Regions from separate parts of the Kitasatospora sp. NPDC054768 genome, predicted to be linked through region 1. Evidence: riboswitches for the same ligand, from Rfam matches in the RefSeq annotation. Region 1 holds a riboswitch; each other region holds the start of a gene.
What was found. A riboswitch is a leader RNA that binds a small molecule or an ion and turns the genes downstream of it on or off. The one in region 1 is predicted to bind cyclic di-AMP.

Region 1 (10,311 bases):
CCTCGCCGGTGATCCAGCTCGGGCCCTCGGCCAGTACGGTGCCGAGCAACTCGGCGGCGCTGGTGCAGCCGAGCAGCAGGCGCACGCAGCGCATCGCACTGCGCGCGGTCGGACTGTCGGCGGGCTCCAGGGGCACTGACCCTTAATACCCCATTTCCCCAAGCGGTGAATGGTTCCTCAAGGGGTGAACGGGGACCGGGCCGTCGCACCGGCACCGGCGAGGTGGCCGTCCGCACCGGCGGTCGTCCGGGCGCGGCCCGGCGCGGGAAGTCGGCCCGGCCGACGTCCGGCGCGCGGGCGGTGCCGCCCTCCGGGTCCGTGCGGGCCGGCCTCCTACGCGGGCCAGGCGCGGAGGCCGGTGGTGAGGGTGGCGATGAGGCGGTCGTGGGTGGTGGCGAGGTCCTCGGCCAGCCGGAAGCCGCCGGCGGTGGTCAGGGAGGCGAAGCCGTGGGCGAGGGAGCGGACGGTGCGGGCGGCGTGGATCGCCTCGGAGCCTTCGAGGCCGTACTCCCGCAGGACGGCGATGATCACGCCGACGAGCCGGGCGCCCGCGCGGGCCAGGTCGTCGTCGGGCTGCGGGGCCTGGGGGAGGGCGTTGTAGCGGTGCGGGTGCGCGGTGGCGTACGCGTGGTAGGCGCGCAGCACGGCGGCGACGGCGTCGTCCCCGCTGCGCCCGACGGCCGCCTCGGCCAGCCGGTCGGCCAGGTCCCCGGTGACCCGTACGGCGATCAGCAGCCGCAGTGCGGCGAGGCCGCCGCTGACGTGCTTGTACAGCGAGGGAGTGGCGACCCCGGCCCGGGCGGCGACGGAGGCCAGCGTGAGGGCCTCGGCGCCCTGCTCGTCGATGAGGGCGAGGGCGTGGTCGACGACCTGGTCGGGGGTCAGTCCTACGCGGGGCATGGGTTCGGGCTCTCCGTACGGATGACGTCGGGTGGATCGGGCGGGGTCGGGCAGGAGCGGGCGGTGGGGACGGGCGGGGCTCAGCCGAGCTCGGCGAGGAACGGCAGCAGGGCGTCGGCGGTGGCCGTCGGGTTGTCGGCCATCGGGTAGTGCCCGGACCCCTCGATCATCACCTTGCGCGCGCCGAGCGCGGCGGCCTGCCGGTCGGCGACGAGCTCCGGCTTCGGGAAGTCGGGGTCCTTGCTGCCCATGACCACCAGCGCCGGGCACCGCACCGCGGCCGTCCAGCCGACCGGCGCCGAGTCGCCGTGGACGTACCCGCGGGTGGCGGTCTTCCGCCCCGGGGTGCGCAGCGCGGCGACCAGTCCGTCCACGTACGCGTCGAAGTCGGCGGGCTTGGCGCCCGGGAAGGCCATCCGGCGCAGGTAGAAGCCCCAGGAGGCCGGCCAGTGGACGAGGGCGGCGCCCATCAGGCCCATGACGCCGCGCATCAGGGCGCCCGGCGGCGGGTTCTCGACGAAGGCGTTGAGCAGGACGATCCCGGCGACCCGCTCGGGCGCGTCCCCGGCGGCCCTGACGACGGTCGCCCCGGTGTAGGAGTTCCCGGCGAGGACGGCGCGCTCGATGCCGAGGTGGTCGAGCAGGGCGAGGACGTCGCCGGCGATGGCGGCCGGGCCGTAGTCGTCCCACTCGACGGAGGACTCGCCGAAGCCCCGCAGGTCCACGGTGACGACGCGGTGGCCGGCGGCGACGAGCAGCGGACGCAGGTGCCGGTAGGCGGCCCGGCTGTCGAGCATGCCCGGGAGCAGGACGACGGGGGTGCCGTCGCCCTGCCGGGTGTCGTCGAAGGCGATCCGGCCGCCGGGAACGGTCAGGTGCTGGGTGCTCGGGGTGATGGTGCCGTTCATGGGGTCCTCCTCGGGCCGCCGGTGCGGGACATCGGCGCGCGGGCCGATAGCCATAAAGCTAAGGCTAATAGCCTTAGCCGTCAAGCGAACGGCCGGGTGAGGGGTGGAGCGGAAGGAGTGGAAGGGATGATCAGACTCCCTCCACCTTGAACGGGTCGTGCTCGCTGAGCAGCTTCTCCAGCCTGGCCTGGTCCACCCGGGTGACCATCTCGTTGGACTCCTGCCGGTCCCGGATCACCTTCGCCAGCGTGAACGCCGAGGTGACGGTGTAGAGGAGGCCGATCCCGAGGAAGGCCCTGGTCCATCCGCCGACCGGCAGATAGGCGATCCCGACGGCGAGGGCGACGCCCGACAGGGCGAAGGAGAGGACGGCCTGGATGTGGTACGCGGCCGTGGTGCGGGTCTGCATCGATGTGCTCATGGCGCCAGGATGTGGCCGCCCGGCCGGGGTGCACATGAGTAGGAGTACTCAGATGGGACCGTGCGCGAGGGGGGTGTTCGCCGGTGTCGTTCGTTGACGTCCGATCACTTTGCCCTAGGCTGCTCCGAACGGATGGCTTGGAATCAGAGCCTCCTAGGATTAACGTTTGATAACGCAGCGCGGTTGTCAACGCCGTACCCAGACGGCACCGTGCGCCGTCGCCTAATCCCGCCGACCCGCCTCCGGGCAGGTCAGGGAGCCGGGGAACCACGTTCCTTGGGGTGAATCGGCGGGGCCCCGGCCCAGCCGTAGGAGACCTTCCTGCTCCGAACCCGTCAGCTAACCCGGTAGGCGCGAAGGAAGGAAAGGAGCGCGCCTCCGTGGCGTCGACGCACACCCCGGCACACCCGGCCGGCTTCGCAGCCGGTACCCAGCTCCTCGACCACCCCGGCACGGACGGCCCCGAGGCCTTCGGCCCGGAGGACTTCCCCGCGGAGGTCGAGACCAACCGCCACCGGATGCCGCGTCAGACCCGCGGAGCCTCCCCACTGCTCGGCGTCACCGCCGTCGCCGCCACCCTGGGCGCCACCGGCTTCGCCTCGGCGACCCCGGCCGCCGCCCCCGCCGTCGAGGCCCCGGACGAGACCCCGGTCGCCCTCTCCGCCGACCCCGGACTCGCGCTCGCCGCCCGCATCCAGCACCAGGCCGACAGCCAGCGCACCGCCGCCGAGGAGACCGCCCGGCTCCAGGCCGCGCAGGAGGCGGAGGCCAAGGCCGTCGCCAAGGAGGCCGAGGCCAAGCGCGCCGCCGAGGAGGCCGAGCGGGTCAAGGCCGCCGCCCTCACCCTCCCGGTGAAGGACTACCGGCTCTCCGCCCACTACGGCCAGAGCGCCCGCTACTGGGCCAACCTGCACACCGGCCTGGACTTCGCCGCCGACACCGGCACCCCGGTCTACGCGCTCGGCCAGGGCACCATCACCTCGGCCGGCTGGGCCGGCTCGTACGGCTACCGGATCGTCGAGACCCTGCCCGACGGCACCGAGATCTGGTACTGCCACCTCTCCTCGATCACCAAGGGCTCCGGCAAGGTCGCCCCCGGCCAGCAGATCGGCAAGGTCGGCGCGACCGGCAACGTCACCGGGCCGCACCTGCACATGGAGGTCCGCCCCGGCGGCGGCGCCCCGGTCGACCCGGAGCCCTGGCTCCAGCAGCGCGGCCTCAACCCCTGACCCGCGCGAGAAACCCGACGCACCCGCGAGAGGCCCGCGCACCCGCGCGAGAAACCCGACGCGCACGCGAGAAGGCCCCGGCCCGGAGCAGCGGCTCCGGGCCGGGGCCTTCGTGCGAGGTCTCACTCCTCGGCGGGCAGCTGCGCCAGGTACGCCTCGATCTCCTCCTGGCCCGGCTCCGGCGCCAGCTCCGGGAACTCCGTCACCAGCAGCCGGGGCAGCCCCGGCACCGTCCACCCGCCGAACAGGTCGAGCGCCGCGTCGACCGCCGCCTCCTCGAACTGCCCGAAGTCCCCGGCCAGTTCGTCCGGCATCGGCCGCCCCTGCGCGGTCAGCTCGGCCAGGTTGCGGTAGCTGCGCCGCATCAGGCCCTGCTCCAGCAGCCGCCGGGCGCCGTCCGTGGCCATGCCGACCGACAGCACCCGGCCCGGGCCCCAGCCCTGCTCGTCCGGCTCGTCCAGCCAGCCGGCCGGCACCAGCGCCTCGTACGCGGCCAGCCGGTCCTCCTCCGCGAGCTCCGCGAAGCCGGCCAGCCAGTCCCGCACCGCCGCCCCGTCCGTGACGTCCACCCCGTACGCGTGCAGCAGCACCGCGTACAGCCGGGGCCAGGTCACCAGGTCGGCGCGGCGCAGCAGCCCGGCCGCGACCTCGCCCTGCCACTCGGCCTCCTCGTGCAGCCGCTCCTGGCGCTTGGCGTTCAGCCGCCGGGCCGCCCGCTGGTGGTCGATCAGCAGCCGGACGGCGTCGCCGTAGGCGAGCGGGTCCTCCTCGGGAGCGGGTTGGACGTACAGGTGGAGCCGCTCGTACAGCAGGTGCTCCACCGCGTCGGAGGTCAGTTCCGGCCAGCCGTCGTGCATCCTGCCGTCGCCCAGCTCCAGCAGCGCCAGCACCGCGCGCAGCGGCGCCTCGGCCACCGGCGCGCGGTCCTGCCCGGCCGCCCAGGCGAGCAGGTCGGCGGCCTTGGTGCGGGGGGCGAGCCGCAGGTCTTCGTCGTTCATAGTCCGAACGGTAGCCGCCGGGCGGGGATAGGGTCGGCAGCCATGGTCCCCGTACGACTCACCGGCCCGCGACTGGCCGTCCGCGAGTACCACCTCACCGAGGACGACGTGGACGCGCTGCACGCGCTGTTCGGCGACCCGGAGGTCACCCGCCACCTGCCCTTCGGGCCGAGCGGCCGGGAGGACTGCGCCGACCAGATCGAGCTCTACCTGGAGGAGGCGATGGCCGAGGAGCGGGACACCTACCGCCTCGCCGTCACCAGGCTCGCCGACGCCGAGGAGCCGGCGGACGCGACGCCGATCGGGCAGGCCTCGCTCACCCTGGACGGGCACCGCGCCGCTCAGCTCGGGTGCGTGCTGGCCCGCGGGTCCTGGGGCCGCGGCTACGCGGGCGAGACCGTCGGCCTGCTCTGCGACTTCGCCTTCGGCGCCCTGGACCTGCACCGGCTGGCCGCCCGGGTCGCCGTGGACAACGACGCCTCCGTGAAGGTGCTCACCTGGCTGGGCTTCCGGCTGGAGGGCCGGCTGCGGCACGACGCGTTCAAGGACGGCGTCTGGTCCGACTCGTTCCTCTACGCGCTGCTCGCCGACGAGTGGCCGGGGGCGGGCCCGCGGGGCCGGACGACCGGCTGACCGCCCGGGCCACGGACCACCGCTCGACCCCCCACCGGCTCACCCCCCTCCAGCGGCCGCCCGGTGGAGGGGGGTTAACCCCACCCCGGATCCGCCAGGCCTCCGGATCCCGGCCGGCCGGCGCGTCCACCAGACTGGAGCCTGTCAGCGGGACGAACGACCGACAGTACGAGGGGCCGGGGGCCGGGAGCATGAGCAGCAGCCGCAGCATGGAGGACCGGGAGTGGGACGTCCTGGGCGGTCACGGTGACGACCCGCGCCCGGCCCGGGTCCGCCGGACCGAGCGGCGGCCGGCCGTGTGGCGGGCGCCGTTCTCGGCGTACTACTACCGCGAGGTCGGCTACGCGCTCAGCGGCCTGCCGGTGGCGATCGTCGGCTTCGTCGTGTCGATCACCCTGTTCTGCCTCGGCCTCGGCACCCTCGTCACCGTCATCGGCCTGCCCGTGCTGGGCGCCCTGACCAGCGTCGCCCGCGGCTTCGGCCGGCTGGAGCGGGCCCGGGTGCGCGGCATGCTGGCCCTGGACGTCCCCGGCCCGGCGCCGGTGCGCCGGGTCCGCCAGGGCAGCTGGGGCGCGGTCACCGCGCGGCTCGCGGACGGGGCCGGCTGGAAGGCCGTGCTGTACCAGGTGGTGATGTTCCCCTGGGCGGTGCTCAGCTTCGCGGTGACGCTGGTGTTCCTGGTGCTCGGCTGGGCGCTGGCGCTCTACCCCGTGTACCACTGGGTCTTCCCGACGTACACCTCCTGGAAGGGGTACCGGTTGTTCGACTTCCACGACAGCGACGGCGTCCGGCACGTGTACGACGTCCAGTCGCCCTGGCAGATCGCCGGGCTCTCGCTCCTCGGCGTGCTGCTGATCCTCCTCACCACGCAGCTGGTCCGCGGCCTGACCAACGTCAACCGGGTCGCCGCCCAGGGCCTGCTCGGCCGCTGACCGGCCGGCCCCGGCCGAGGACCCCGCCCGCGCCCCGCCCGCACCCCGGACGCCTCCGGATGCGGGTGGGGCCGCCGCGTGTTCGGATGGCCGGGTGGCCGCCGTCGGCATTCCCGCCGTTCCCCCGGGCGTCCTGGTCACCTCCCGGCCGCTGGACGAGTACTGCGCCCTGTTCGGCCTCACCCGGGCCCGGCTCGCCGTCCTGCCCGGCCCGGTGCTGGACTGCCCCGGCGGCGCGGCCGGCCTGGCCGCCGAGGCGCGCGGGCTGGGCTGCCGGGTGATCGCCGTCGATCCGGCGTACGCGCTGCCGCTGCCGGCGGTCGCGACCGCCGCGGTGGCCGCCCGGGCGGCGATGGCCGCCGCGATGGCCACCCGCCCGCAGCTCTACCCCTCGCCCCGCCCGTACCGCGCCGAGCGCTACCTGCGCAGCTGGGACCGCGCCCGCCTGCTGTTCGCCGCCGACTCGGCCGCCCACCCGCAGCAGTACGTGGCCGCCGCGCTGCCCCGGCTGCCCTTCGCGGACGGCGCCTTCGCCCTCACCCTGAGCGGCTACCTGCTCTTCGCGTACCCCGAACTCTTCGGCCCCGAAAGCCAGTTGGAGGCGTTGACCGAGCTGGTCCGGGTCACCTCCCCGGACGGCGAGGTCCGGGTCCAGCCGCTGCACGACGGGTACGGCCGGCGCTGCGGCCACCTCGGCCCGCTGCGGTACGCGCTCGGCGAGCGCCGGATCGGCAGCGAGGTCCGCCGCTACCCCGGGCCGGTGGGCGGCCGACCCCGGCGGGTCCTGGTGCTGCGGGCCGCCGACCACCGCCGCCGGGCGCTCCGGCCACCGGTCATGTAATGGTCACTGTCGGGGGCCACTCCTATACTCGCCCGCATGACCGACACGACGATCCGGCGCGCCGACGAGACCGACGCCGACCGGCTCACCGAACTGATCCAGGCCTCCTCCGCCTATCACGGCGAGTACGCGCCGATGATCGAGGGCTACCGGGTGACGCCCGAGTACATCGCCCGCCACGAGGTGTTCCTCGCCGCCGACCCGGCCACCGGCCGGCTGCTGGGCTTCTACGGGCTGATCCGCGAACCGGCCGAACTGGACCTGATGTTCGTCGCCGACGAGGCCCAGGGGCTCGGCGCCGGCCGCGCCCTGATCGCGCACATGCTGGAACTCGCCCGCGGAGCCGGGATCGCCGTCGTGCGGGTCGTCTCCAACCCGCCCGCCGAGCGCTTCTACCTGCGGGTGGGTGCCGAACGCGTCGGCACCTGCCCCGCGCGCGGGAGGATCACCTGGGAGCGTCCCGAACTGCGCTTCACCGTCCCGGAGTTCACCGGCTAGAGGTCCCCTCGGCCGGCGGTCCGCCCTGCCCGCCCTGCCCGCCCGGTCCGCCCGGTCCGTCCTGTCCGTCCGGCTGGGCCGGCTGGGCCGGCACCACCGGGGCGGCCCGCGGCCCGGCCGGTGCCGGCCGCTCCGGCACGAGAGCCGGCGCCGGGAGCCGGGAGAGGATCTTCTCCGCCAGCCAACTGCGGTCCGACCCGTACGGAATGCCCCGCGGGTCGACCAGCTGCGTCGCCACCGCGTCCCGCAGCCGCTGCTCCCCGGCGGCGGGCAGCCGGGAGAGCAGCCCCCGGGCGGCCAGCAGCGCGTGGTACTGCTCGAAGCCCGAGCGCGGGCGCTCGATCGCGTCCAGCACGCTCGGCAGGTCCGCCAGCGCCGGATCGCCCTGCATCAGCGCGAGCGCCTGGATCCGCCGCCCCTCGGAGCCGTCCGCGAAGAGGGCCCGCACCTGGTCGGCGGTCAGCGCCGAACGCCGCGCGGTCGAGCGGACCTCCGCCACCACGCCCTCCGGCCCGGCCGGCGCGCCGGAGGAGGGCGGCAGCTGCCCGGCCAGCGCGGCCGGGCGCTCCGCGCTGCCGCCCAGCAGCCCGAGCCGCTGCATCGCGCGGACCCGCAGGTCGTCCGCGCCCACCTTGTCGCCGTGCCGGTCGCGGTCCTGCCCGGCGAGGAAGAGGTCCAGCGCCCGGTCGGTCTCGGTCAGCGCCTGCGGCAGTGCCAGCCGGGTCACCAGCCAGCCGGCCAGGAACCCGAAGACCAGGAAGTACAGCACCAGCGCCGCCGCGAACGGTGCCACGTCCCGGCCGCCGCCGAGCGCGGGCGCCAGCGCCGCGCCGAGGTCGTGCAGCCGCTCGCCGAGCGAGCCGAGCTGGGTCAGCCCGACGCCCAGCAGCACCTTGGTCAGCCAGTCCGAGACCTGCTCCAGATTGGTGTTCGGCGCGTACGAGCCCTGCGGCTCGCCGGCAGCGGCCCCGCCGCGCACCCGGGGCACCCCGAACAGGAAGCCCAGCCCGCCGCCGAGCACCACCGAGGCCCCGATCACCACCAGCCCGCCGCCGAGCACCTGCCAGGCGTGCTCCCGGCCGAGCGCGAACAGCAGCAGTCCGAGCAGTCCCGTCCCGGCCAGCACCCCGGTGGCGCCCCACTGCGCCGTCCGTAGCGTCGCCCCGCCGCCGCCCGGCCGTCGTGCCTTCGCCATCGCCCACCCCCTGTGTCCGCGTCGCTCCGCTCCGGAACGCGCGCCGACTCTAGCGCCGCGCCCCCGCGCGGAAACGTCCGGCCGCTGCCCCGGACACGGCGCGGGGAGCCTCCGGAATCGTGCCGGAAGCTCCCCGGGAACGCAGACGGCCCGCGGACTGCTCCTCCGCGCCGGCCCGTGCACTGGCCGGGCGCCGAGGCACCGGGGATGTACCGGTGAGACCGCGGGCCGGGTGACTGCTGTGGATTTCGCCTGCCGGAGGCCAGGGGCCTCATCCTGCGCAGGCAGGGGCGGCTCTAGCGAGCAGCCACCTCACGCATCCTGATGGAACTCAACTCAGGATCACCTCCTTTCAGTGTGCTGCCACGATAGGCAGCCCGCCGGACGGAGGGCAACGGATTATTTCGCGGAGCCCCGCCCGGCCCCGGTGCCGGCCGTGCGGGGCGCGCCCGGATCCGCTGCTCAGGCGGTCTTGAGCTGGTCCTGGAGCTTGGTGAAGTCGACCGTGTTGTCGGCCGACGGGGCCTGGATGGTCAGCGGCTTGTCGAAGTCGCTGAAGTCGATCTTGCCGTTGCCGTCCTTGGCGCCCGAGTGCTCGACCCGCACCGGGTAGGGCTTGCCCTCGGTGGCGATCTGCATGGTCGTGACCTCGCCCTTGGAGTCGGCGACCTTCAGGCTGAAGGTCTTCACGCCGTTGACGTCGCCCGCGGAGCCCTTCTCCACCTTGTCGTTGCCGCTCTTGTCCGCGGTGATCTTCTTGCTGAACTCGGCGAGGTTGCAGACGCTGATCAGGGAGCCCATCGACGGGTCGCTCTCGAAGCCCGTCAGGTAGCGGCCCTTGAACAGCTCGGCGGCCTTGGCACCGTTCGGGCCGCCCACGTTGGTCCAGAAGTCCTTGTCCGGCTTGACGTACGAGGTCTTGCCGTCGCTGATGATCTCGAACTTGCCCATGCCGGGCATCGCCATGGTGCCGGTGCACTGGCTCTTGTTGTCCAGCGCCAGGTTCAGCTCCATGCTGCCCTCGCCGGTGTCGACGGTGCCGACCATCTTGAGGGAGCTCGCGGAGGCCAGGGCGTCCTTGGCCTGCTTCGCGATGTCCTGGGCGCTGAGCTTGTCGGTGTCGAGCTTCTGCGCGGCACCCGCCTTGGCGTCGCCGCCCGTCCCGTCGCTCTTGGTGCTGCCGCACGCCGCGGTGCCGGCCGCCAGGACGAGGCAGATCGCGGCGGTGCTGACCAGTCGCTTCGACAGCATGTGGTTCTTCCTGTCCGGGTGGCCCGAACAGCCCCCCAATGAGATGAATTTTTCCTCAGTATGGTTCAGGACCCTGACAGGTGATCGTGGGACCGGCCGCTGTTACAGGTTCGTGGCAGGACCGTCTTTCGTTCGTACCCGGGAACGCGAAAGGCCCGGAGGACGAATCCTCCGGGCCTTTCGGCTACTGAGTAGCGGGGACAGGATTTGAACCTGCGACCTCTGGGTTATGAGCCCAGCGAGCTACCGAGCTGCTCCACCCCGCGTCGGTGAACACAACAATACGGGGAAGTCGCCGATATGGGAAATCGGTTCTTCAGGGCGCCCTGGCGACCCGCCGCCGACCGGGTGCCGGGTGCCGGGTGCCGGGCCGCACGACACCTCGCCCAGGCCGCGAAGGCGACCAGCGCGGCGAAGCAGGGCACCATCAGCGCCCCGTACACCACCAGGAAGCCGTCCGTGCCGAGGTCGGCGGCGGCGTTCCAGGTGCCGTGCAGCGCCATCG
Region 2 (10,311 bases), on a different contig from region 1:
GGAGCTGAAGCACACCTGGCAGATCGAGGGCGGGGCGATCGCCGCCCTGGCCGAGGCCGGGCAGGACGTCCCGGACGCGACGATCGAGGAGCGCCGCCGGATCGCCGGCCCCGACGACATCGCCACCATCGTCTACACCTCGGGCACCACCGGCCGCCCGAAGGGCTGTCAGCTGACCCACGGCAACTTCCTGGCCGAGTGCGGCAACGTCGTCGAGCGCCTGGCCCCGATGTTCAACACCGGCGAGAGTTCGGTCCTGCTCTTCCTGCCGCTGGCCCACGTCTTCGCCCGGCTCGTCGAGATCGCCCCGGCGATGGCCCCGATCAAGCTCGGCCACGTCTCCGACATCCGGGACGTCACCGCCGAGCTGGCCTCCTTCAAGCCGACCCTGATCCTGGGCGTGCCCAGAGTGTTCGAGAAGGTCTACAACACCGCCCGCTCCAAGGCCCAGGCCGACGGCAAGGGCAAGATCTTCGACAAGGCCTCCGACACCGCGATCGCCTACAGTCGGGCGCTGGACGCCGGTGGCCCCGGTCTGCTGCTGCGGCTCAAGCACGCGGTCTTCGACAAGCTGGTCTACGGCAAGCTGCGCGCCGCCCTCGGCGGCCGGGCCCGCTACGCCATCTCGGGCGGCGCCCCGCTCGGCGAGCGCCTGGGCCACTTCTACCGGGGCATCGGCTTCACCGTGCTGGAGGGCTACGGCCTGACGGAGACCTGCGCGGCCACCGCCTTCAACCCGTGGGACAAGCAGAAGATCGGTACGGTCGGCCAGCCGGTGCCCGGCTCCTCCGTGCGGATCGCCGAGGACGGCGAGGTCTTCTTCAAGGGCCCGCACGTCTTCACCGGCTACTGGAACAACCCGAAGGCCACCGCCGACACCCTCAAGGACGGCTGGATCGCCACCGGCGACCTCGGCTCGCTCGACTCCGACGGCTACCTGACCATCACCGGCCGCAAGAAGGAGATCATCGTCACGGCCGGCGGCAAGAACGTCGCCCCCGCCGTGATCGAGGACCGAATCCGGGCCCACGCCCTGGTCGGCGAGGTCATGGTGGTCGGCGACCGCAAGCCCTTCATCGCCTGCCTGATCACCGTCGACCCGGACTTCTTCCCGAAGTGGAAGGAGCTCAACGGCAAGCCCGCCGGCGCCACCGTCGCCGACCTCGCCGACGACCCGGACCTGCTGGCCGCCCTCCAGAGCGCGGTGGACGACGGCAACGCCGCCGTCTCGCACGCCGAGGCGGTCAAGAAGTTCCGGCTGCTGGACACCGAGTTCTCCGAGGAGAGCGGCCACCTGACGCCCTCGCTCAAGCTCAAGCGCAACGTCGTGCTGAAGGACTACGCGGCCGACATCGAGGCGCTCTACCGGAAGTAGCCGCCGGAAGCGGCCGCCCGACGCGGCCCGACCGCGGGCGCCGGACGGGCCCCGCCACTCCAGGAAGTGGCGGGGCCCGTCGGCGTCACCCGGCCAGCAGCGAGGTCAGCCGCCCGGCCAGCAGGTCCCAGCGCCAGGAGCGCTCCACCCAGCGCCTCCCGGCCTCGCCCATCCGCCGCCGCAGCTCCTCGTCGCGCAGCAGCCGCACGATCCGCTCGGCCGCCGCCGGGGCCGAGCCGCCGGGCACCACGTACCCGGTCTCGCCCTCCAGCACCGCGTCCGGCGCGCCGCCGGAGTCCCCCGCGACCACCGGCAGGCCGGTCGCCGAGGCCTCCAGGTAGACGATGCCCAGGCCCTCGACGTCCAGCCCCCCGCGCCGGGTGCGGCACGGCATCGCGAAGACGTCCCCGGCCCCGTAGTGGGCGGGCAGCTCCTCCCACGGCACCGAGCCGGTGAACCGCACCGAGTCCCGCACGCCCGTGGCGTCGGCGAGCTTCTCCAGGTCCGCCCGGTACGGGCCGCCGCCGACGATCAGCAGCACCGCGTCCGGCACGTCGGCGAGGATCTGCGGCATCGCCTCGATCAGGGTGTCCTGGCCCTTGCGCGGCACCAGCCGGGAGACGCAGACCACCACCGGCCGGTCCGCCAGCCCGAGCCGGCGGCGCACCTCGGCGCCCCCGGAGCCCGGGTGGAAGGTCGTCTCGTCCACGCCCGGCGGCAGCTGGACCATCCGGGCCGCCGCCTGCGGCCCGACCGCGGCGGCGATCCGGGAGCGGGTGTACTCGCCCAGGTAGGTCAGCACGTCGGTGCCGGCGCCGATCCGGCGCAGCAGCTGCCGGGAGACCGGCAGCTGGGCCCAGGCGGCCTCGTGGCCGTGGGTCATGCCGAGCAGCCGCCCGGCCCCGGCCCGGCGCAGCGTGGGCGCCATCAGCCCGAGCGGCGCGGCGGCGCCGAACCAGACCGAGTCGCACTTCTCCGCGCGCAGGATCTCGGCGGCCCGCCGGGTGACCCGCGGTGTGGGAACCATCACCTTCGTCCGGTCCCGGATCACCGGGAACGGCTGCTCGGCGTCGAAGCGGGCCACCTCGCTGCCGTCCCGCCAGGTCGAGGCGTACACCACGACACTGCCTGCGGGCTGACGGACGGCCATGTTGTGCACGAAGGCCTGGATGCCACCGGGGCGCGGCGGGAAGTCATTGGTGACGATCAAGGTTCTGTGCATCAGGCCACGGCTCGCTCGGTCGGGGGGTGCGCGGTGTACCGCTGGGTGATCCGTACGATAGGTCAACACCATGACCCGCCGGGAACGGAACCGCGCACGGCAACCGTTTGACCCCCGGGTCAGTCCTAGTACCTAGGCCGCAGTGCGACGCGGCCCGGGCGTCCGTCTCCACGACGCCTCCGGTGGGGACGTCCGAGACGAACGAGGGAGCGCAGTGGAATTGGCCCCGGCCACCGAGCCCGGTTCTTCACGCGGCCGCCTCGGCCGCCCGCTCGGGGCGCTCGCCGCGCTCGGCGCCACCTGGATCGCCACCCGCGCGCTGCTGGTGCTGCTGGCGACGGGCGTGCTGAAGGCGCCCGGCGGCGACGTCACGGCAGACGTCTGGATGATCTACCACGCCTGGTACGGCGTGCTCCAGACCGGCACCTTCCCCTTCGACGACGTGACCTGGCAGTACCCGCCGGGCGCCGCCCTGGTGATCCTGCTGCCGGGCCTGCTGCCCTGGTCGTACCTGGTCTCGTTCTGGGTGATCTGCGGGATCGCCGACGCCGCCGCGGCCGCGCTGCTGGTGCGCACCGGCCTGCGCCGGGGCCGGGCGCTGACCGGCGCCTGGATGTGGGTGGTGGGCGTCCCGCTGCTCGGCCCGATGATCTACAACCGCTTCGACGTCATCGTCACCGCGGTCGCCCTGGCCGGTCTGCTGGCGCTGATCCGCCGCCCTGCGGTCGGCGGGCTGCTGCTGGGCCTGGGCGGCATCGTCAAGATCTGGCCGCTGCTCGGCCTGATCGGCACCCCCTCCGGCCGCCGCACCCGCCGTTCCTGGACGCTGGCCGGCGCCACCGCCGTCTCGATCGGCTTCCTGCTGGCCGCCGGGATGAACGGCGCCTTCGACTTCCTGGCCTTCCAGAAGGACCGCGGCATCGAGGTCGAGTCGCTCGGCGCGCTGCCGCTGCACTTCGCCCGGCTCGCCGGCGGCTGGGACGGCAGGGTCACGATGAACTACGGCTCCCCCGAGATGCTCGGGCCGTGGGTGAGCGTGATCAGCAAGGTGATGATGGCCGGCACCGTGCTGGGCTTCGCCTGGCTGCTGCTGTGGCGCTACACCTCCAAGCGCCGCAGCGCGGCCACCATGTACGACGCGGCGCTCTGCGCGCTGCTGATCTTCGTGGTGACCAGCCGGGTGATCAGCCCGCAGTACCTGGTCTGGCTGGTCGGCGTCGCGGCGGTCTGCCTGACCGTGCGCAACAGCAGCCAGCGGCCGGTGGCGGTACTGATCCTGCTCGCCTGCCCGCTGACCCTGGTCGAGTTCCCGACCATGTTCACCCAGGTGCTGGCCAGCGACCCGGTGGCGGTCACCGTGCTGGCCGCGCGCAACCTGCTGCTGCTGGCCGCGGCCGTGCTCTCCTGCGTCCGGCTCTGGCGCTCGACCCGCGGCGAGGCGCCGCTGCCGCCGACCGTGGTGCTGGACCGCGAGCCCGCCGCGCTGCCGTCCGCCGGCTACCCGGTGCGCCCGGGCATCGCCTACGAGCAGGACCTGCTGGACGGCATCGACCACCCGGGCGCCCCGGCCGAGCAGCGCCGCTGATCAGCCCCTCAGCTCCGCCATCCGCGCCAGCCACTGCCGGGTGAACTCCTCCAGCCCGACGCCCAGCTCGCGGCGCATCAGCCGGTCGGTGCGGCGCTCCCGGTCCTCGCCCTGCCCGTCGGCCGCGCCGATCGCGCGGTAGAAGGCGACCAGCCGCTGCGGCCCGTGGGTGCGGGCGATCAGCTCGCAGGCCAGCCAGGACTGCTCGTAGGCCTGGGCGATGCCGGTGGCCCCGGCGGCGAAGTCCCGGTCGGCGGGCAGCGCGGTGGGCGTCCTCCCGGCGGCGACGTCCCGGGCCAGCTCGGGGGCGACCTGCTGCGGGCTGCGGCCCGAGTCGCGGTACGCCGTCCAGTCGGCGACGCCCTCGGAGAGCCACAGCGGGGTCCAGGCCCGGGTGTCGGCCCTGGTCGCGACGTGGGTGGCCTCGTGGGTGATCACCACCTGGCGGCCGAAGTCGCTGAGCCGCCCGTACACCTCCGGGTTGACCAGCACCCGGTCCGCCGGGGTGTGCCACGGTGCGCCGGGGGCGGCCACGGTGACCGCCGCCATGCCCGTCCAGCCGTCCGGGTCGCCCTCCAGCAGCCGGGCGAACTGCTCCTCGGTGGCGGGCCGCTCCAGCAGCAGCCGCTCCGGCCAGGCGCCGCCCCAGACCTCGGTGACGGCGGGCACCGCCCGGTCCCCCACCGCGGCCAGCTCGGCCGGGTCGGGCCCGGCGGCCGGCCCGACCACCAGGCAGTTCGCTCCCGGAGCCGACCGGAGCGGCCCGAAGTCCCACGGCGCCGGCGGGCCGCCCGCGCTCTCCTCGCGCTCGACCCGCCAGCCGTCGCCGGCCCGGACCAGCTCGATCCGGCGCGGGTACACCACCGGGTACTCGTCGTACCCGGCGATCCGCACCGCCAGTTCGGCGGCGGCGGTCAGCCGCTCCGGCCCGCCGGAGGCGGCGAGCACCAGGTTGCGGTACCCCGCCCCGGCCACCGGCAGCCCGGCCCACGGCGGCGCCGAACGCGCCCGCTCCGCCAGCGCGGCGGCCACCTCGGCGTGCCGGTCCGCCGAGCGGGCCGCGGGCGCCGCCGGGGCGGCCGGAGGCAGCGACAGCTGGGCCAGCCCACCGGCCGCGAGCAGCAGCGCGCCCCGCCGGGACAGCGTCCGGCGGGGGCGGGAGCCGGATGTACCGGCGGGGCCAGTGGGGTCGGCGGGGCCGGACGGCGGGGCGTTCAGAGCCGGACCACCCCGGAGACCGGCATGGCGGTGACGCTCTCGTAGCGGACCTTGGCGCCCGGGCGGGGGGCGTGCACGATCACGCCGCCGCCGGCGTACATGCCGACGTGGTGCATGTCCCGGTAGAAGATCACCAGGTCTCCCGGTCGCGCTTCGGACAGGCTGACCCGCTGCCCGGCGTACGCCTGGGCCTGCGAGGTGCGCGGCAGGGTCACTCCGGCCTGCCGCCAGCTGTAGTACATCAGACCGGAGCAGTCGAACGCGTGCGGGCCGGTGGCCCCGTAGACGTACGGGGAGCCGATCATCCGCACCGCGGCGGCCAGCGCGGCGGCCCCGCGCTCGGAGGCGGGCGGGGCGGTGCCGAGGTCCAGCCGGTCGGTGCCCCGGGTGGCGCGCTGCTCGGCGTCCCGGGCGTCCTGGACCGTCAGCCGGGCCCGCTCGGCGGCGCCCAGACCGTTCAGCAGCTTCTGCGCGCTGGCCAGCCGCTGCTGGATCTGCTGCTTGCTGTCGGCGAGCGAGCGGCGGGTCCGGTCCAGCTCGTCGAGCTTGCCGGCCGCCTCGGTCCGGCGCTGGTCGAGCCGGCGCTGCCGGGCGACCAGCTCGTGCAGGGTCTCCTGCTGGCGCGCGGCGGCCTGGCCCAGGGCGCGGGCGCGGGACAGGTAGCCCTCCGGGTCGGGCGAGAGGATGAGCTGGGCGGTCTGGGTCATCCCGCCGCCGCGGTACTCGGCCCCGGCCACCGTCGCGAGGTCGCCCCGCAGCCCGTTGAGCTGGTCCTGGGCCACGGCGATCTCGCCCTGGAGGATCGTGGTCTCGCCCTGGAGCCGCCGCTGGGCCTCCTGCGCCGCGTTGGCCTTCTCGGACGCCTGCTCGGCCTCATCGTACAGCTGTTCCACCTGCGTCTTGACGTCCTGGCGGTCGCCCGGGTCGGGGCTGCCGGGGGCGGCCTGGGCGCTGCCTCCGGCAGCCACACCCAGGGCGGTGGCGGCGGCCGCGGTCAGCACCAGCGCCCGGGCGAGCAGTTGGGAACGGCGGTGCACGGGCATGGCGGCAGCGGCTCCAATCCTGCGGCGCGGCTCCCGCCGCCGCACCGGGACGGGCGGCCGTCGAGCGGGAGTCCGGTGGCAGACGTTAGCGAGTCAGGGCAAGCGAGTCCAAACCCCTGCCAACCCGAATATTCAGGCTGTTGTCGGACATTTGATCGGCCCTCGGGAAAAGCCGCAGGAAAAACCGCAGGCCCGGCCTCCCCTGGGGGAGGCCGGGCCTGGAAGCGTCCGAGCGGTGATCAGACCCGCACGATGGAGGCCAGCGGCATGTTGGTGACGGCCTCGTAGCGCACCGACGCGCCCGGCTTGGGCGCGTGCAGCACCTGGCCGTTGCCCGCGTAGATGCCGACGTGGTGGGCGTCGGTGTAGAAGATCAGCAGGTCGCCGGGCTGGGCCTGGGAGATGTCCGAGCCGATCCGGGTGCCGGCCGAGGCCTGCGCCTGCGAGGTGCGCGGCAGCGACACGCCCGCCTGGTTGAACGCCCAGACCATCAGGCCGGAGCAGTCGAAGGAGCCCGGGCCGGTGGCGCCCCAGACGTACGGGCTGCCGATCTTGGAGGCGGCGGCCGAGAGCGCGGCGGCACCGCGCGAGCTGCCCGGGGCCACCTTCACCGGGGAGGAGGCGGTCGAGGCGGACGAGCCGGACGAGCCGGTCGCGAGGTCGCCGCGGCTGTTGTCGCGGGAGGCGCGGTCGGCCTGCTGCTGCTGGGCCTGGGCGGCGTCGGCCTTGGCCTTGGCGTCGGCCGCGGCCTTCTCCTCGGCCTGGCGCAGCGCCTGGCGCTCCTGCTCGGTCAGCGTGTTGAGCAGGTCCTGGGCCGCCTTCAGCTTGCCCTGGACCTCCTCCTTGGAGGCCTTCAGCTGCTGGGTGGTCGACTCCAGCTCGGCGAGCTTGCCCTGGGCCTCGTTGCGGTCCTGGTCGAGCTTGCGCTGCTGCTCCTGGAGCTCCTTCAGCTGACCCTTCTGGGTGCTGCCGGCCTGGTTCAGCGCGTCGGCCTGGCTGAGGAAGGTGTCCGGGCTGGAGGAGAACATCAGCTGGACGGTCGGGGATATGCCCCCGTTGCGGTACTGCTCGCCGGCGATCTCGGCCAGGCCGCCCTGGAGCTCGGTGACCTGGGCCTGCTGACGGGCCACCTGGTCCTGCATGCCGGAGACCTGCTTCTCCAGCTCCTGCTGCTTGGCCTGGGCCGCGTTGTAGTTCTCGGTCGCGATCTCGGCCTGCTCGTTGAGCTGGTCGACCTGCCCCTTGACCTGTTCCTTGGTCGGCTGCGGGTCGGCGTGGGCACCTTGAGCGGAGAGGACGACGGCTGCCGCGGCGACACCGGTCAGGATCGAGACCCGGGCGCGGCCTGCGGGCTTGGGACGACGATGGGACGCCACGAAGGCGGACTCCTTCTTCCTACGTCCGCCTACCGGGTGAGCTGACGGGTTCGGGCCGGAAGCATGCCCTACGACGCCTCACGGCCGTTCCATCGGCCGACCTGGCGTCGATTCACCCCGGAGGAACGTGGTTCCCCGGCTCCGCTCCGCAGCGCCCCCAAACCACTGGGCTCCCCTGTCGGGCAGTCGCTTCGACCTGCCCCGCTGCCTCACGAACTCGACGGTAACCACCGCCGCCACCCTGGCTGGGCGATCGACAGTGCGGTGGTTCAGGGCACGACCCTAGTAACTGAACCGTGATCCGTTCAAATCCTTGTCAGAAAAAAGACCGAAGATTTCCCAAGTTCTTCTGTGAAAATGACCGATGGTGACCACTGGCACACAGAAGGCTGATCAGTTCTCAGCATGTGGCCGCGAAGGGGCGGAAAGCCGAACGCCACCCCCGCGCGAGGGGTGGCGCTTTTCACAGCCCCCGGAGGGGCCTCGCGGGCGTGTCGGGCCGTCAGACCCGGCGGATGGTGTTGATCGACATCGCGTCGGCCTTCATCACCTTCACCACGTCACCGGTGTGCGGCGCGTGGACCACCATGCCGTTGCCGATGTACATCCCGACGTGGTGCATGTCGTTGCCGTAGACCACCAGGTCGCCCGGCTGGGCCTGGTCCAGCGAGGGCACCCGGGTGCCGTAGTGGCCCTGCTCCTGCGAGGTGCGCGGCAGCGAGACGCCCGCCTGCCCGTACGCCCAGACCATCAGGCCCGAGCAGTCGAAGGTGGTCGAGCCGGTGGCGCCCCACACGTACGGCGAGCCCTGCTTGCTCATCGCCTTGGCCATCGCCACGGCCGCGTAGCCGCTGGCCGGCGGCAGGCTGCTGAGGTCGACCCGGTCGCTGCCGCGGGAGGCGCGGTCGTCCTGCGCCTGCTGGGCCTTCAGCGCGGCGCGGTCGGTGGCGCTCAGCGAGTTCAGCAGGTCCTGGGCGGCCTTCAGCTTGGTGTTGACGTCCGCCTTGGCCTGGTTCAGGTCCTTGGTGGTGGTGTCCAGCGAGGCGAGCACGGCGGAGGCCTCGACCTTCTCCTGGTCCAGCCGGCGCTGCTGGTCCAGCAGCCCCTTGAGCGCCTCGGCCTGGCTGCTGCTGGCCTGCTGGACGGTGGAGGCCTTCTCCAGGTAGCCGGACGGGTCGGAGGTGAGCATCAGCTGGACGGACGGGTCGATGCCGCCGGTGCGGTACTGCTCGCCCGCCACCTCGGCGAGACCGCCCTGGAGCTGGGTCATCTGCTCCTGGCTGCGGGCCACCTGGTCCTGCAGCTGGTCGGCCTGCTTGCGCAGCTGGTCGGCCCGCTCCTTGGCGCCGTTGTACTTCTCCGCCGCCTGCTCCTGCTCCTCCTGGAGCTGGTCGATCTGCGCTTTGACGTCCGTTTTGTTCGGCTGCGGCGCGGCGTGCGCGGCCACCTGCGCGGAGAGGGCGACCGCGGTCGCAGCAGCAGCGGTGAGCACGGAGATCCGCGCGCGGCTCGGCTGCTTGGGACGGCGGTGGGAGGCCAAGGGTCCTGCTCCTTCTTCCAACGGACTCACCTGATGGGATGAGATTCCGGAAAATAGGTTTGACGCCAGACCCTAGTGAAGATCTATCCGTTTTGCCACTCCCCCGTAGGTGTGAACTCCGGTCCGCACACTGACGACACGGGACCCGCACACCACCCCGGAACCACTCCTGACCAGGCATCGCACGTCCGGTCGGGGTCAGGGGCGCGCCAGCCGGTTCAGCAGCAGCACCGAGGCCACGGGGCGCGCGCCCGCCTTCCGCACGCCGTCCGCGACCTCCCGGTCGGTCGACACCACCACCACCGGACGGCCCTGCGGCTCGGCCCGCACCAGACGGCGGATCAGCTCGTCGGCCGTCTCCCCGGTCCGGCTGAACCGCACCCGGACCCCGCGCGGCGGCGCCATGATCACCGGGACGTCCAGGTCCTGCCCGTCGAACACGCAGGTGACCTCCGCCTGGGTGCGCTGCGCCAGCATCGCCAGCCCGCCCAGCAACCGGATCCGCTGCTGCTCCAGCGGCAGCGTCGGATAACCGGTCTTGGTCACGTTGTAGCCGTCCACCACCAGGTGCACCTGGGGGATCGCCAGCAGCTGGTCCAGCAGCGCCGGATCGTCCTCGGCCAGCCCGCGCCGGGCCACGTCGTGGGGCGAGGCCGCCCCCGGCACCACCGCCTCCACCAGGTCCGCCGGGCGGATCTGGGAGACCGGCAGCGCCAGCTCCCGCTGGAGCCCCTGGGCCGACTGCAGCACGGTGTCCAGCAGCAGCCGCAGCCGCATGTCCTCGACGCTGCGCCCCTCACGGGCCGACCGGCGGCCCTGCTCGACCGCGTTCTCCAGCTCCGAGACCCGGTGCCTGAGCCTGCGCGCCTCGGTCTCGGCCGCACCGCGCTCGGCCGCGGTCTGCGCCTTCAGGGCTTCCAGCTCGCCGGCCACCCGGCGGGTCTCGGCCTGC
Region 3 (10,311 bases), on a different contig from region 1:
CCGCCGCTTCCTGCGCGAGTGCCGGATCACGGCCGCGCTCGACCACCCCGGGGTGGTCACCGTCTTCGACGCGGGCGAGGACGAGGGCGAGCTCTACCTCGTCATGCAGCGCATCCCCGGGGTCAGCCTGGCCGACCTCATCGCCGAGGACGCGCCCTTCCCGATCGAACGCGCGGCGGCCGTCGCCGCCCAGCTGTGCACCGCGCTGGCCGCCGTCCACGCCATCCCGGTCGTCCACCGCGACCTCAAACCGAGCAACGTCATGGTCCGCGAGGACGGCCGCACCGTCCTGCTGGACCTCGGCATCGCCACCGCCCTCGACACCGAGACCACCCGGCTGACCCTCACCGGCGTGCCCGTCGGCAGCCCCTCCTACATGGCCCCCGAACAGGCCCTCGCCGCCACCACCGACCCGCGCAGCGACCTCTACGCGCTCGGCTGCCTGCTGCACGAGATGCTCGCCGGCGAGGAGCCGTTCCGGGCCCCCACCGCACTCGGCGTCCTGCGCCGACACGTCGACGAACCACCCGTCCCGCTGCGGGAGTTGCGCCCCGACGTGCCGCAGCCGCTGGAACAGCTGGTGCTCGACCTGCTCGCCAAGCGGCCCGCCGACCGCCCCGCCGACGCCCGGAGCGTGTACGCGCGGCTGCTCCCGCTGCTGCCCCCGGCCGACGGCACCCCGCAGCCCCGCTACACGCCGCTGCCGGACCCGGCCCGCCCCTTCCGCTACCCGCACCAGCCGCAGCCGCCGGCCGTGGCGGCCGCCCCGGCGCCCGTGGTCCGCTCCGAGCCCCGGCCCTTCCTCATGCCACCCGCCCCCGCGACACCTCCCCCCGTCCCCGCGGAGCCCGACCTCGGCGCCGAGTGCGCCCGGCTCTCCGACCTGGTCGACGCCGGCCGCCACACCGAGGTGCTCGGCCTCGCCGCCCGCCTGCTGCCCCGGGCCGAGGCCGAACTCGGCGACACCGCACCCCTGGTGCGCACCATCCGCACCATCTACGCCCGCACCCTCCTGCACGAGGGCCACCCCCAGCAGGCCCTCCCCGAGTACCGCCGCCTCGCCGCCACCGCCGACGGCGGCCCGCACGGCCCCCAGGGCCTCGACCACCGCTACCGCGCCGCCGTCTGCCTCGACCGGCTCGGCCACGGCGCCGAAGCCCTCACCGAGTACCAGGCCCTCCTCACCGCCCACACCGCCCGCCTCGAATCCGGCCTCGACACCGACCCCGAGCGCGCCTACGACCTCCGCGAACGCATCGGCCTCCACCTCGCCGCCACCGGCGACCCGCAGAACGCCTGGCAGTGGCTGCTCCCCCTCCTCCTCGACCGCGAACGCCGCGACGGCCCCCACCACCCCACCGTCCGCCGCCTCCGCCAGTCCCTCTCCACCCTCACCCCCACCTCCACCCCCTGGCCCCCGACCCCGCACTGACCGGCGGCCACGGCCTCCACCGTCCTGGGACCCCACCGCCGCCGGTGGGGTCGCTGTGCCGGCCTGCGCCTCGGCCCCAGCCGCCGCCGGCCGGGCCACTGCGCAGCACCGGTCCCCGGCACCCAGTGCCGGTGACGCCGTTCCGGCCCGGGCGTGCCGCCCTGCCCGTCCTCGGAGAATCCCCAGTGGCTCCAGCCCTTTTGGAGCCCCGGACATCCCGGGACGCGCGTGTTCTCCACCGGCCCCCATCCGGTGCCCCTGTGCGTGTTGGCATCTCGGATCAGAAAGTCGGCCCGGCCGACTTCCTGCGCTCATGCGGGCGGGCGGGGTCCATGCCCCGGGAACGGAGCCCGGGGGCGGGGAACGGGCGGGCGGAGTGGGGGTGCGGGGGTAGGTTCGGGGGGTGACGACGAATGCTGTGCCGACGAAGACTCCGGGCGCGAAGCTGATCCTGCTGACCACCACCCACCGGGTGGCTCCCGGCCTGCTGGCGTGGCCGGCGTGGGAGGCGTTGCGGTCGGCGGGGCGGGTGCTGGTGGGGGACGAGCGGCATCCGCAGGTGGCGGCGGTGCGGCAGGCCGGGGTGGTGGTGGAGGTCGTGCCGGCCGGGTCGGCGCCCGCGTTGGCGCGGCTGCTGACCGGGCAGCCCGCCGGGGCCGGGCCGACGGTGTGGCTGGGCAGTCCGGACGGGGATCCGGGGCTGACCGACGCGCTGGCGAGACTGGCGGTGGAGCACGCCGGCGAGGTGCCGGAGATCGAGGTGCTGCCCGGCTCGTACGACCTGCCGGGGTCGCGGCTGCTGGACCTGGTGACGGTGATGGACCGGCTGCGCTCCCCGGGCGGCTGCCCCTGGGACGCCGAGCAGACGCACGAGAGCCTGGTGAAGTACCTGGTCGAGGAGGCGTACGAGCTGGTCGAGGCGATCGAGGAGGGGGACCGGGAGGCGCTGCGCGAGGAGTTGGGCGACGTCCTGCTGCAGGTGTTCTTCCACTCCCGGATCGCCGAGGAGCACCCGACCGAGCCGTTCACCGTCGACGACGTGGCCGGGGACATCGTCGAGAAGCTGATGTACCGGCACCCGCACGTGTTCGGGGACGTCGAGGCCGGCGGCGCCGCCGAGGTGGAGGCGAACTGGGAGCAGCTGAAGGCGGCCGAGAAGGCGGACCGCGAGTCGGTGCTGGACGGCGTGCCGGCCGGGCTGCCCGCGCTGGCGTACGCGGCGAAGCTGGTGTCCCGGGTGCGCCGGGCCGGCTTCACGGGGGTGCCGGACGAGTCGTACGAGCTGCCGGTCGAGCTGACCGCCGACTCGGCGGGCCGGCTGCTGCTCGCGGTGGCGCAGCGGGCGCACGACGCCGGGGTGGACGTGGACGCGGCGCTGCGGTCGGCCGCGCGCGGTTACCGGGACGCGGTGCGCGCGGCCGAAGGCCTCAAGCCGGACGGAGAGCCCGACGGAGAGCCCGACGGGGACTCGGCCGGGGAGCCCGACGGGAAGTAGGCGCTCAGGCCGCCGTGGCGGTGTGCTCCGGGCACCGCTGCGGCGGGACGAGTTCGCCGATGGCCTCGCCGACGAGGACGACGAGTTCGGCGAGCCGCTCCAGGTCGAGGTGGTCGGGCAGCTCGGCCAGCGAGATGATCCGCTCGCCGTCCGGGCCGGCCACGGCGAACAGGTCGATCGGTCCGAGGTGCTTCTCGGCGGTGTCGACGAGGGCGGCGACGTCGCTGGGGCGGCGGATGTCGCCGCAGACGCCGACGACGGGGCAGCCCGGCCGGTCGAGTTCGGCGGCGAGGTCCTCGGCGATGCCGGCGTACTGGTCGGCGATGAGCATTCCGGAGGCGCCGGCCGCGGCGAACCGGCGGGCGAGTCCCGCGCCCGAACCGCCGTCGAGGACCGCGATGACGACGACTGACCCGCTGACCCGCATGGCCTGCTCCTCCCTGTGGGCGACACCGCACCGGCGCCCACGCGTACTGCGGAGGATCGTAGGCACGTCCTGACCCTCCGCAACAGGGATTACCCCGCAGGTGACCAGGCTCACGCCCGCACTGCGGCCAAGAGTCGGCCAAGAGCTGTCCATTGACCGTCCGCGGACAGTCAACGGGCCGTCCATGAGCCGTCCATGGGCCGTCCACGGAGCATCGGCAGGACGGCCGCGGACCGTCGGCGGGAGGAGCGGCGGCCCGCCGGAGCGGGGCGTGCCCGTCGCACCGGATACGGTCGGTCCATGCCAGCTCAGCCCGACTCCGCCCGGCCCGCCGCCACGCCGTCCGACGCCACCGCCCCGCAGCTGTTCACCTGGGAGTTCGCCTCCGACCCGTACCCCGCCTACGCCTGGCTGCGCGAGCACGCCCCGGTGCACCGCACCACGCTGCCGAGCGGGGTGGAGGCCTGGCTGGTGACCCGGTACGCGGACGCCCGGCAGGCGCTCGCGGACAGCCGGCTGTCGAAGAACCCGGCGCACCACAGCGAGCAGGCGCACCGCACCGGCCGGGTGGGCATCCCGGGGGAGCGGCAGGCGGACCTGATGACCCACCTGCTGAACATCGACCCGCCGGACCACACCCGGCTGCGCAGGCTGGTGTCGAAGGCGTTCACCCCGCGCCGGGTGGCCGAGTTCGAGCCGCGGGTGCAGCAGCTCACCGACCGGCTGATCGACGGCTTCGCGCAGCGCGGTTCGGCGGACCTGATCCACGAGTTCGCCTTCCCGCTCCCCATCTACGCGATCTGCGACATGCTGGGCGTGCCGGCCGAGGACCAGGACGACTTCCGGGACTGGGCCGGGATGATGGTGCGCCACACGAAGCCGGGCCACGGCGGCGGCCGGCGCGGCGGCGTGGGGCGGGCGGTGAAGCGGATGCGGGCGTACCTGCTGGAGCTGATCCACCGCAAGCGCGCGGACCTCGGGGACGACCTGATCTCGGGCCTGATCCGGGCCAGTGACCACGGTGAGCACCTGACCGAGAACGAGGCCGCGGCGATGGCCTTCATCCTCCTGTTCGCGGGTTTCGAGACCACCGTGAACCTGATCGGCAACGGCACGTACGCCCTGCTGCGCAATCCGGAGCAGCGCCGGTTGCTGCAGGAGTCGGTGGCCCGCGGGGAGAGCGCGCTGCTGGAGACCGGGATCGAGGAACTCCTGCGCTACGACGGACCGGTGGAGATGGCGACCTGGCGGTTCGCGACCCGTCCGCTGGCCATCGGCGGGGTGGACATCCCGGTCGGCGACCCGGTGCTGGTGGTGCTCGCCGCGGCGGACCGCGACCCGGCCCGGTTCGCGGCCGAGAACACCCTGGACCTGGCCCGGACGGACAACCCCCACCTGGGCTTCGGGCACGGCATCCACTACTGCATCGGCGCTCCGCTCGCCCGCTTGGAGGGTCGTGCCGCGCTGACCACGCTGCTTTCCCGGCTGCCCGATCTCCGGCTCGCGGAAGACGCGGACGACCTGCGGTGGCGCGGTGGTCTGATCATGCGTGGGCTGCGCGAACTCCCGGTGGAATTCAGTCCGGAGAGCCGTTCCCCGCACGCCTCTCCGCAGACCCCTCCGCACGCTCCTTCGCAGGCCTCGCCGAACACTCCCGCCACGCCTCCGACGTGCTGAGATCGCACTGACGGGACGTCGCGAACCACCTGCTGACGGGGGTGTGAACACCCATCAATCCGGACATAACACCGCCGTTGGTAGGCGATCGAACACGCGCCGTAATTATTGTGTGATATCGACGATATGAGCTTGTGATTGGTCTGATGATCTGTCTACTCTCCCTGGAGTTCGCAGCTGCGGACCTCGTACGCGGAACGCCGAGTCCTGCCCGCCGCGCCACGGGAAACCGACCAGAACCCTGGGCAGGGGCGGGGGAACCAGGTTTGTTGCCGTCTCCCCACGGCTTGGGGTGAAGCCGCCCGAGCGGAATCGTTTCCGCGTACGGCGGCCGGGCCACCTCCCGGTCCGAACCCGACAGCTCACCTCGCAGGCGTGCGGAGAGGGACCTCTTCATGCTGTTCGTTGGAACTGGCCGTCACCGTCGTCGCACCCAGGCCGAGAAGGCCATCGCCGTCGCCGGTGTGGCCGGCGTCGGACTCGCGATGCCGCTCCTCACCGCCACCGGCGCCTCCGCCGCCCCCGCCTCCACCTGGGACGCCGTCGCCCAGTGCGAGGCCGGTGGCAACTGGAGCATCAACACCGGCAACGGCTTCTACGGCGGCCTCCAGTTCACCTCCAGCACCTGGAAGGCGTACGGCGGCACCGCCTACGCGCCGCAGGCCAACCAGGCCAGCAAGGCCCAGCAGATCTCGGTCGCCGAGAAGGTGCTGGCCTCGCAGGGCCCGGGCGCCTGGCCGGTCTGCTCCCAGAAGGCCGGTCTGACCAAGGGTGGCGCCCCGGCTGCGGTCGACACCTCCTCGGACGCCAAGCCGCAGTCCGCCCCCAAGCAGCAGACCCCGAAGCCCGCCGCCAAGCCGGCCGAGAAGCCGGTCGCGCAGCAGCCCGCCGCCCAGAAGCAGACCCCGAAGCCCGCCGCGCAGCCGGTCCAGCAGGCCGCCCCGCAGCAGCAGGCGCAGCCGCAGACCCCGGGCTTCTCCGGCAAGGCCGGCTGGGACGCCGACGCCAAGGTGTACTGGTACCAGAGCAACGGCGCCTGGTACTGGACCAGCCACCAGAGCGTCTACCAGCAGTACGCCGGCCAGGCCGCCGCCCAGCCGCAGTACGCCCCGCAGGCCGCGCAGTCGGCCCCGCAGACCACCGGCCACGACTACACCGTCCGCGCCGGTGACACCCTGTCGACCATCGCCGCCGCCCAGGGCGTGTCCGGCGGCTGGCACGCGCTGTACGAGCAGAACCACGGCACGGTCGGCGGCGACCCGAACCTGATCATGCCCGGCCAGGTGCTGCACCTCGGCTGAGCCGGCCCGCTCGACGCCGGCCCGCTCGACGCCGGCTCGCTCGACGCCGGCCCGCCCGCCGCGCCCGGCGCCGACGCCGCCTCACCCCGCCGTCCGAAGGGGACCGGTCCTACCGGTCCCCTTCGTCCGCATTCGCCCGCTCCGGTGGGACAAGCTGGGACAAGCAGGTGAACTACCGGTGGGTAGTGGGGCCACACGCTGAGACGGGACCGAGGCGGACGTGGCCCCGGGAGCCCGGGCGGTTAGGCTCTGGTCGTAACGACTCCGCAATCGTCCTGCTGACAGCACCACCGTCAGACCGGACCCTGCTTCCGCAAGGAGATGCCTCGTGCCGTCCATCGATGTCGTCGTAGCCCGTGAGATCCTCGACTCCCGCGGCAACCCCACGGTCGAGGTCGAGGTCGGCCTCGACGACGGCAGCACGGGTCGTGCCGCTGTCCCGTCGGGTGCTTCCACCGGTGCCTTCGAGGCGCTGGAGCTGCGTGACGGTGACAAGAACCGCTACTTCGGCAAGGGCGTCGAGAAGGCCGTCCTGGCCGTCATCGAGCAGATCGGCCCGGAGCTGGTCGGCTACGACGCCACCGAGCAGCGCCTGATCGACCAGGCCATGCTGGACCTGGACGCCACCCCGGACAAGTCCTCGCTCGGCGCCAACGCCATCCTGGGCGTCTCGCTGGCCGTCGCGCACGCCGCCTCCGAGGCCAGCGACCTGCCGCTGTTCCGCTACCTGGGCGGCCCGAACGCGCACGTCCTGCCGGTCCCGATGATGAACATCCTCAACGGTGGGTCGCACGCGGACTCCAACGTCGACATCCAGGAGTTCATGATCGCCCCGATCGGCGCGGAGTCCTTCTCCGAGGCCGTCCGCTGGGGCGTCGAGGTCTACCACACGCTCAAGGGCGTGCTGAAGGAGCGCGGCCTGTCCACGGGTCTGGGTGACGAGGGCGGCTTCGCCCCGAACCTGGACTCCAACCGCGAGGCCCTGGACCTCATCGTCGAGGCCATCGAGAAGGCCGGCTACGTGCCCGGCCGTGACGTCGCGCTGGCCCTGGACGTCGCCTCCTCCGAGTTCTACGAGGACGGCGCCTACCAGTTCGAGGGCAAGGACCTCACCGCCGCCGAGCTCATCGAGTACTACGCCGAGCTGGTCGCCGCCTACCCGCTGGTCTCCATCGAGGACCCGCTGGACGAGTCCGACTGGGACGGCTGGAAGGCCATGACCGACAAGCTGGGCGACAAGGTCCAGCTGGTCGGCGACGACCTGTTCGTCACCAACCCGGCCCGCCTGGCCCGCGGCATCGAGACCGGCACCGCCAACGCGCTGCTGGTGAAGGTGAACCAGATCGGCTCGCTGACCGAGACCCTGGACGCCGTCGAGCTGGCCCAGCGCAACGGCTACCGCTGCATGATGTCGCACCGCTCCGGCGAGACCGAGGACGTCACCATCGCCGACCTGGCCGTCGCCACCAACTGCGGCCAGATCAAGACCGGTGCCCCGGCCCGCTCCGAGCGCGTCGCCAAGTACAACCAGCTGCTGCGCATCGAGGAGATCCTCGACGACGCCGCCGAGTACGCCGGCCGCGGCGCCTTCCCGCGCTTCCGCTCCGCGGAGTAGCAGGAACGGCCGCTCCGTGGAGCGACCGGGCCCGGCCGCTGCGCGGAGCGATCCGCACGGCGGGCACGAGGGCCGGGCGCTCCCGGTAGCGCACGCCTGACCGGTGCCCCGCCGTTCACCCCGTAGGGTGGACGGCGGGGCACCGTCGCGACCAGGAGGGGATACGGGAGATGGCTGGCTGGAGGATCCCGGGCTTGGCGGCCCGGCCCCGGTTCACGAGCCGGGCGACCGTCCTCGTCCTGGTGCTCTGTTCGCTGGTGGCGATCCTCGCCTACCCGACGCGGCAGTTCATCTCCCAGCGCGCCGAGATCTCCGCCCAGCGGGCGAAGGCCGACCACGCGCGCCAGCAGGTCGAGCAGCTGCGCCGGGAGAAGGCCCGCTGGCAGGACCCGGAGTACGTGAAGGCGCAGGCCCGCGCCCGGCTGCACTACGCGGTGCCGGGGGAGACCCCGTACATCGCGGTGGATCCGGCCGGCCGGGCCTCCGCCCAGCCCTCCTCGTCCGCGGCGGGTGCGGCCTCCTCCGGCACCGCGGCCTCCGGAAGCGCCGCCGACCGGACGAAGGCCGCCAAGCCCTGGTACGCCGGCATCTGGGACTCGGTGGACGCCGCCGACACCGTGGCGGCGGCCCCCGCCACCCCCCTTCCCCTCCCACCGTCCCCCGTTGGAGACACCTCCCCCCATGACCACTGAGAACCACCCCTCCGTCTCCGACGCCGACGTCGCGGCCATCGCCGCCCAGCTCGGCCGGGTGCCGCGCGGCCTGCGCGGCGTGGCGCACCGCTGCCCCTGCGGCAACCCGGACGTCGTGGAGACGGCTCCCCGGCTGCCGGACGGCACGCCGTTCCCCACGCTCTACTACCTGACCTGCCCCAAGGCCGCCTCGCTGATCGGCACCCTGGAGGCGGAGGGCGTGATGAAGGACCAGAGCGCCCGGCTCGCCGAGGACCCGGAGCTGGCGGCCGCCTACCAGAGGGCGCACGAGGACTACATCGCCCGGCGCGACGCGATCGAGGTGCTGGAGGGCTTCCCGAGCGCCGGCGGGATGCCGGACCGGGTGAAGTGCCTGCACGTGCTGGTCGGCCACTCGCTGGCGGCCGGCGAGGGCGTCAACCCGCTCGGCGACGAGGCGATCGGCATGCTGGAGGACTGGTGGGCCAAGGGCCCGTGCGTCTCCCCGGCGGAGGTCGAGGCCGCCGGTGAGCGGGTCGCCCGCAACCGCGCCAAGGAGCAGGACCACGAGGCCGTGATCGCCGCCAAGGAGCAGAAGACCGCCGAGCGCGCCGCGAAGAAGCGGGCCGTGGAGGAAGCCGCGGCGGAGCGGGAGTCCGAGTGAGCACCACCCGCGTGGCCGCGATCGACTGCGGCACCAACTCGATCCGCCTGCTGGTCGCCGACCTCGACCCGGAGACGGGGGAGATCACCGACCTCGACCGCCGGATGATCGTCAACCGGCTGGGCCAGGGCGTGGACCGCACCGGCCGGCTGCACCCCGACGCGCTGGCCCGCACCTTCGCGGCCTGCCGGGAGTACCAGGAGATCATCGCCGGCTTCGGTGTCGGCCCGGAGCGGGTCCGCTTCGTCGCCACCAGTGCCTCCCGGGACGCCGAGAACAGCGACGAGTACGTCAAGGGCGTGCGCGACATCCTGGGCGTCGAGCCCGAGGTGGTGAGCGGCGAGGAGGAGGCGCACCTGTCCTTCGTGGGCGCCACCAAGGAACTGACGGGCGGTCAGTTCCCCGGCCCGTACCTGGTGTTCGACCTCGGCGGCGGCTCCACCGAGTTCGTGCTCGGCTCGGACGACGTCCAGGCGGCGCGCTCGGTGAACATCGGTTGCGTGCGGCTCACCGAGCGGTACTTCGGTGACGCCGAGCTGCCCTCGGAGGAGCAGGTCGAGGCCGCCCGGGCGCACGTGCGGGCGGAGCTGGACCGGGCCGAGGAGGTCGTCCCGCTGACCGGCGCGGCCACCCTGGTGGGTCTCGCCGGGACGGTCACCACGGTGTCCGCGATCGCCCAGGGCCTGCCCGGCTACGACTCGGCGGCGATCCACCACTCGCGGATCGGCCGGGACCGGGTCGCCGGGATCGCCCGGGAGCTGCTGGCCGCCACCCATGCCGAGCGCGCGGCCATCCCGTCGATGCACCCGGGCCGGGTGGACGTGATCGCGGCCGGGGCGCTGGAGCTGCTGGAGATCATGGAGCGCACCGGCGCCGCCGAGGTGGTCGTGAGCGAGCACGACATCCTCGACGGAATCGCCTGGGGTATTGCCACCTGACCCCGTGCGGGGCTTACCCGGACCGGCCCCGGCACCCCTTTCGGGGGGCCGGGGCCGGGGCGCGCCCGAGCGCGGGTGGAAAAGTTCGTGA

Region 2: linked by a shared signal. The riboswitch ahead of ACWGKU_RS14715 (C40 family peptidase) and the one ahead of ACWGKU_RS33105 (M23 family metallopeptidase) in region 1 are both predicted to bind cyclic di-AMP.
Region 3: linked by a shared signal. The riboswitch ahead of ACWGKU_RS24495 (transglycosylase family protein) and the one ahead of ACWGKU_RS33105 (M23 family metallopeptidase) in region 1 are both predicted to bind cyclic di-AMP.

Annotation. Positions count from the first base shown of each region.
Region 1 covers NZ_JBSHBN010000156.1:11,299-21,609, reverse strand. The annotation lists partial or broken gene ACWGKU_RS33125 (GAF domain-containing protein) at 1-136, opposite strand, end outside; gene ACWGKU_RS33120 (TetR/AcrR family transcriptional regulator) at 334-900, opposite strand; gene ACWGKU_RS33115 (alpha/beta fold hydrolase) at 981-1,808, opposite strand; gene ACWGKU_RS33110 (YiaA/YiaB family inner membrane protein) at 1,939-2,229, opposite strand; cyclic di-AMP (ydaO/yuaA leader) riboswitch at 2,439-2,597, shown strand; gene ACWGKU_RS33105 (M23 family metallopeptidase) at 2,610-3,458, shown strand; gene ACWGKU_RS33100 (hypothetical protein) at 3,581-4,456, opposite strand; gene ACWGKU_RS33095 (GNAT family N-acetyltransferase) at 4,499-5,089, shown strand; gene ACWGKU_RS33090 (sensor domain-containing protein) at 5,281-6,021, shown strand; gene ACWGKU_RS33085 (hypothetical protein) at 6,116-6,862, shown strand; gene ACWGKU_RS33080 (GNAT family N-acetyltransferase) at 6,899-7,360, shown strand; gene ACWGKU_RS33075 (hypothetical protein) at 7,350-8,555, opposite strand; gene ACWGKU_RS33070 (hypothetical protein) at 9,018-9,806, opposite strand; tRNA gene ACWGKU_RS33065 (tRNA-Met) at 9,999-10,072, opposite strand; gene ACWGKU_RS33060 (PrsW family intramembrane metalloprotease) at 10,034-10,311, opposite strand, start outside.
Region 2 covers NZ_JBSHBN010000039.1:30,155-40,465, forward strand. The annotation lists gene ACWGKU_RS14690 (AMP-dependent synthetase/ligase) at 1-1,375, shown strand, start outside; gene ACWGKU_RS14695 (glycosyltransferase family 4 protein) at 1,461-2,597, opposite strand; gene ACWGKU_RS14700 (glycosyltransferase 87 family protein) at 2,812-4,182, shown strand; gene ACWGKU_RS14705 (hypothetical protein) at 4,183-5,214, opposite strand; gene ACWGKU_RS14710 (C40 family peptidase) at 5,397-6,443, opposite strand; gene ACWGKU_RS14715 (C40 family peptidase) at 6,683-7,819, opposite strand; cyclic di-AMP (ydaO/yuaA leader) riboswitch at 7,830-7,983, opposite strand; gene ACWGKU_RS14720 (C40 family peptidase) at 8,322-9,359, opposite strand; gene ACWGKU_RS14725 (NYN domain-containing protein) at 9,558-10,311, opposite strand, start outside.
Region 3 covers NZ_JBSHBN010000088.1:24,116-34,426, forward strand. The annotation lists gene ACWGKU_RS24475 (protein kinase domain-containing protein) at 1-1,432, shown strand, start outside; gene ACWGKU_RS24480 (MazG family protein) at 1,836-2,927, shown strand; gene ACWGKU_RS24485 (SDR family NAD(P)-dependent oxidoreductase) at 2,932-3,354, opposite strand; gene ACWGKU_RS24490 (cytochrome P450 family protein) at 3,655-5,031, shown strand; cyclic di-AMP (ydaO/yuaA leader) riboswitch at 5,253-5,421, shown strand; gene ACWGKU_RS24495 (transglycosylase family protein) at 5,427-6,332, shown strand; gene eno (phosphopyruvate hydratase) at 6,661-7,947, shown strand; gene ACWGKU_RS24505 (FtsB family cell division protein) at 8,118-8,639, shown strand; partial or broken gene ACWGKU_RS24510 (DUF501 domain-containing protein) at 8,611-9,150, shown strand; gene ACWGKU_RS24515 (Ppx/GppA phosphatase family protein) at 9,279-10,220, shown strand.